DNA from 2 places in the Streptomyces sp. NPDC014623 genome. Region 1 is predicted to be linked to the other one. Evidence: riboswitches for the same ligand, from Rfam matches in the RefSeq annotation. Region 1 holds a riboswitch; the other holds the start of a gene.
The links. A riboswitch is a leader RNA that binds a small molecule or an ion and turns the genes downstream of it on or off. The one in region 1 is predicted to bind S-adenosylmethionine.

Region 1 (2,446 bases):
GCGATGGAGTGGACGCCGATGACGTTGGGCGATCCGGCCTCGTGCCGGGCCGCGGTGGTGTGCCACTCGACGTCCACACCGCCGTCGGCACGCCGGGCCACCTTCCGGGAGGCGCCGCCGCCCGCGAGGTACGGCTCCGCGTCCACCAGCCAGTCGGAACGGCCCGCGAGGACACCCGAGCCGAAGGGGGCGTACAGCTTGTGCCCGGAGAAGGCGACCCAGTCGACGCCCAGTTCGGCGATGTCCACGGGGTGATGAGGCGCCAGCTGCGCGGCGTCGAGCACGATCCGCGCCCCGTGCGCGTGGGCGGCGGCGGCCAGTTCCTTCACCGGCCACAGCTCACCCGTGACGTTGGACGCGCCCGTCACACAGACCAGGGCGGGTCCATGGGGCTCGCGCTCCGCCAGCGCCCGCTCCAGCGTGGCGACGGCTTGGTCCGGGGTGCGGGGCGCGTCGAGGCAGGTCACCCGGGCGTCACGCCAGGGCAGCAGCGAGGCGTGGTGCTCGGTCTCGAACACGAACACCTGGCAGCCGTCGGGCAGGGCTGCGGCCAGCAGGTTGAGGGAGTCGGTCGTCGAGCGGGTGAAGACCACCTGGTCGCCGACGCGGCAGCCGAGGAACTCCGCGACGGTCACGCGGCTGTTCTCGAACAGGTCGGTGGAGAGCTGCGAGAGGTACCCGGCACCGCGGTGCACGCTGCCGTAGTACGGGGCGTAGGCGGCCACGTCGTCCCACACCCGCTGGAGAGCCGGGGCACTCGCCGCGTAGTCGAGGGCGGCGTAGGTGACCTCTCCCCCCGTCACGAGCGGAACGGTGACGTCGGCCCCCAGAACCGGCAGCGGGGCACAAATGGACTGGTCGACGGTGACGGTGGAGGCAGACATGGCGAACTCCCGTAAGAGGCAGGCGAGATCCACGCGCCGGCGATACGCAGTAGCGCGGGGAAACGGAGAAGAAGGGTGTGCGGAGGAGGGCGTCGAGCCCTATCGCATTCGCTTGCTCACAAGAGGCTCCCTGGGACCAGGACCCCAAGGGGTGGCATCCGACGATGCCGAGGGGCCCGCGCTTGCCGCAGACCTCGCTGCCTGCGGCCTGGTCTTCACCCGGGGCACCCCGCCACGGACGGAGGGTTGCCGGACAGCGGGCCGGGGCCGTAGTCGCTGTCACTCATGACCTGCGCAGCATCTTGCCACACCCGCACAGACACGCAAGGGCGCAGTCCGCGATACGGACTGCGCCCTGGCTCACCTCGTGCGCCCTCAGGCGTTGCTGGCCGTCACCCAGCGCTCCAGCGTGTGCTTGGCCGCCCCCGAGTCGATCGACTCCGCGGCCCGCGCGATCCCGCCCGAGAGCTGCTCGCTCAGCGTGCCCTCCCCCGGGTCCAGCGCGACCAGCGCGGCAGCCGAGTTGAGGAGCACCGCGTCGCGTACGGGTCCGGTCTCCCCGTCGAGCAGCCGACGGGCCACATCCGCGTTGTACGAGGAGTCCGCGCCGCGCAGCGCCTCGACGGGGACCAGGTCCAGGCCGACGTCGCGCGGGTCGAAGGCCTCCTCACGGACGATGCCGTCCCGGACGGTCCAGACGCGGGAGGTGGCCGTGGTGGTCAGCTCGTCGAGGCCGTCGTCGCCCCTGAAGACGAGCGCGGAATTCCCCCGGTCGGCCAGCACGCCCGCGACGATGGGAGCCATCTTCGGGTCGGCGACCCCGATGGCCTGGGAGCGCACCCGGGCCGGGTTGGTGAGCGGGCCGAGGATGTTGAAGGTGGTCTGGGTGCCGAGTTCCTTGCGCGCCCTGGCCGCGTACCGCAGGGCGGGGTGGAACTTCACCGCGAAGCAGAAGGTGATGCCCGCTTCCTCGGCCACGGCCACGACGCGCTGCGGCGTCAGTTCGAGGTTGACCCCGAGCTTCTCCAGCACGTCGGAGGCCCCGCTCGCCGATGAGGAGGCTCGGTTGCCGTGCTTGACGACCTTGGCGCCCGTCCCCGCGACGACGATCGCCGACATGGTGGAGATGTTGACCGTCTTGGCCATGTCACCGCCCGTCCCCACGATGTCGACCGTGCGGCCGGGCACATCGATGGTGTGGGCGTGTTCGTACATGGCGCGGACGAGTCCGGTGACCTCGTCGACGGTCTCGCCCTTGGCCCTCAGGGCGACCGCGAAACCGGCGATCTGCACGTCCGTGGCCTCACCGCGCATGATGCGGTCCATGGCCCACGCGGTGTCGTCCACGCCGAGGTTCTCACCGCGCAGGAGGGGGGTCAGCACGCCGGGCCAGGTGCGGTCCGCCACGCTGTCGCCGCCGTCCGGGGTCACCACGTTCATGGTCCGCTCCTGGGGTCCACAGCCGGTACAAGGATGCCCCCCACCCTATCCAGGCCCGGGGACGGCGAAGAGCCCCGTCCATCGGATGGACGGGGCTCTTGCCGTGGCGGTCAGCTGAGGTG
Region 2 (2,446 bases), on a different contig from region 1:
CGGCGTCGATGTCGAGCATCCGCACACCCGGCTCGGACACCCCGCGCCGGACCGCCTCGCGGTCCCCGTCGCTGAGGGCGGCGCACACCCACAGCTTGTCGTCGACCGCGCTGAGGCCGGAGACGAGCCCGCCGCCGCCCCGTTTCGAGTCGAGCGTGCCGTCCTCCCGCAGTGCGTACGACACGGGGCCGCGGTTGGACGCGACGAGGACCTGGGCGGTGTGCTCGGAGACCATGAGCGGAACCTAGCCCGATCCGGAGGGTGTCAAACGTGGGGGGTCAGGCCGCGCGGCGGGCCGCGTACTCCGCGATCTCCAGCATCGGCGGACGTTCCTCGGTGTCGACGGCGTGCGTGTGCGGTACGAAGCCGTTCTCGCCCCGCTCGAACTGGGTGATCTCGGGCCGCACGATGGTGGCCCGGGAGAGGCGCAGCTGCGCCGTGCGGTAGATCGTCGCCGCCATCCTGCCCAGCGCCTGGCCGTCCTGGTGGCGGTGTCTGCGCACGCCGACGTCGACCTGCGCCAGGGCGTCGAGCCCCACCGTGTTCAGGGCGTCGACGAGCAGGCCCAGCTCCACTCCGTAACCGACCGGGAAGGGAAGCTGTTCCAGCAGGGAGCGCCGTACCGCGTACTCCCCGCCGAGCGGCTGGACGAAGCCGGCCAGCTGCGGCCAGTGCAGATTGAGCAGGGGGCGGGCCATCAGCTCGGTGACGCGGCCACCCTGGCCTGCGGTTCCGTTGAGCGGCCGGTCGTACATCGCCTTGACGAAGTGCACTCCGGGCTCGGTGAGCAGCGGGCCGACGGTGCCGGAGACGAAGTCCGGCGAGAAGTCCTTGAGGTCGGCGTCGACGAAGCAGACGATCTCTCCGCTGGTCACCAGGAGTGACCGCCAGAGCACTTCGCCCTTGCCCGGGACGGTGGGTATGCGCGGCAGTATCGCGTCCCGGTGCACGACGCGCGCACCGGCCTCGCGGGCGACGGCGGAGGTGCGGTCGGTGGAGCCCGAGTCGATCACCACGAGTTCGTCCACGAGCGGGACGCGTTCCATGAGCTCGCGCCGGATCGTCCCCACGATCGCCCCGACGGTCGCTTCCTCGTTCAGCGCGGGCAGCACGACGCTCACGGTCGTGCGGTGCGGATCCTGCGTCCTGGCAGCCACGAGCCGGTCCAGCGGGCGATCGGCGGCTGACCAGGAACGCCTGCTCAACCAGCGTTCCATCTCTTCCAGCACGGTCGGTTCTCCCTGGGTGTGATCCATCTCGCGGTACGGACGACTGGTTCCGGCGTCCGACGTGTCGGTTACAGTCTGAGCAACGCGGACGAGCCTCGCACGTCGGGGTAGGTCCGCAGACAAATGCCCGGACCCGTGGTCCGGTGCCACAGCGCTCATCCAGAGGGACTGAGGGAACGGCCCGTCGAAGTCCCGGCAACCCTCCTGCCGACCGCGAGGTCACGGTGGGGAAGGTGCCAATTCCGTCTTGTGGCGAGATACGTCGCAAGGAAGATGAGGAGAAAGGGCCTCCGCCATCATGGCCGTGCAGACAGTTGCAGCGAACACCAATTCTTCCGCCGTGGACCTCGGTCCCGCCGCGGCGCTCTCCTGCCGCGAGTGCGGCGAGCGTTTCGAGCTCGGTCCCATCTTCGCCTGCGCGTCCTGTTTCGGGCCGCTCGAGGTGGCGTACGACCTGCCGAGCGGCTCCCCCGAAGAGCTGAAGAAGCGCATCGCCGAGGGGCCTGACAACATCTGGCGCTACGCGCCGCTGCTGCCGGTCCCCTCCGACGTCGCGGACAAGCCCAACATCAACCCCGGTTTCACGAAGCTGGTCAAGGCCGACAACCTCGCCCGCGAGCTGGGCGTGACCGGTGGTCTGTACGTCAAGGACGACTCCGGCAACCCGACGCACTCCTTCAAGGACCGTGTCGTCGCCATCGCCGTGGAGGCCGCCCGCGCCTTCGGGTTCACCACCCTCTCCTGCTCCTCCACCGGCAACCTCGCCGGTGCGGTGGGCGCCGCCGCCGCCCGGGCCGGCTTCCGCTCCTGCGTGTTCATCCCGCACGACCTGGAGCAGGGCAAGGTCGTCATGGCCGCGGTGTACGGCGGCGAGCTGGTCGGCATCGAGGGCAACTACGACGACGTCAACCGCTTCTGCTCGGAGCTCATCGGTGACCCGCTGGGCGAGGGCTGGGGCTTCGTCAACGTCAACCTCCGGCCGTACTACGGCGAGGGCTCCAAGACCCTGGCCTACGAGATCTGCGAGCAGCTGGGCTGGCGGCTGCCCGACCAGCTCGTCATCCCGATCGCGTCCGGCTCGCAGCTCACGAAGATCGACAAGGGCCTGCAGGAGCTGATCAAGCTCGGCCTCGTCGAGGACAAGCCGTACAAGATCTTCGGCGCCCAGGCCGAGGGCTGCTCCCCGGTCTCCACCGCCTTCAAGGCCGGCCACGACG

Region 2: it holds a riboswitch for S-adenosylmethionine, as region 1 does, so the genes downstream of both, thrC (threonine synthase) here and ACF1FZ_RS07125 (aminotransferase class V-fold PLP-dependent enzyme) in region 1, are expected to answer to the same signal.

What each region holds. Positions count from the first base shown of each region.
Region 1 covers NZ_JBIBZU010000003.1:168,663-171,108, reverse strand. Annotated here, with positions in the region: gene ACF1FZ_RS07125 (aminotransferase class V-fold PLP-dependent enzyme) at 1-884, opposite strand, end outside; SAM riboswitch class IV at 1,058-1,175, opposite strand; gene trpD (anthranilate phosphoribosyltransferase) at 1,260-2,324, opposite strand.
Region 2 covers NZ_JBIBZU010000001.1:676,904-679,349, reverse strand. Annotated here, with positions in the region: gene ACF1FZ_RS03235 (trehalose-6-phosphate synthase) at 1-235, opposite strand, end outside; gene ACF1FZ_RS03230 (glucosyl-3-phosphoglycerate synthase) at 279-1,229, opposite strand; SAM riboswitch class I at 1,382-1,509, shown strand; gene thrC (threonine synthase) at 1,528-2,446, shown strand, end outside.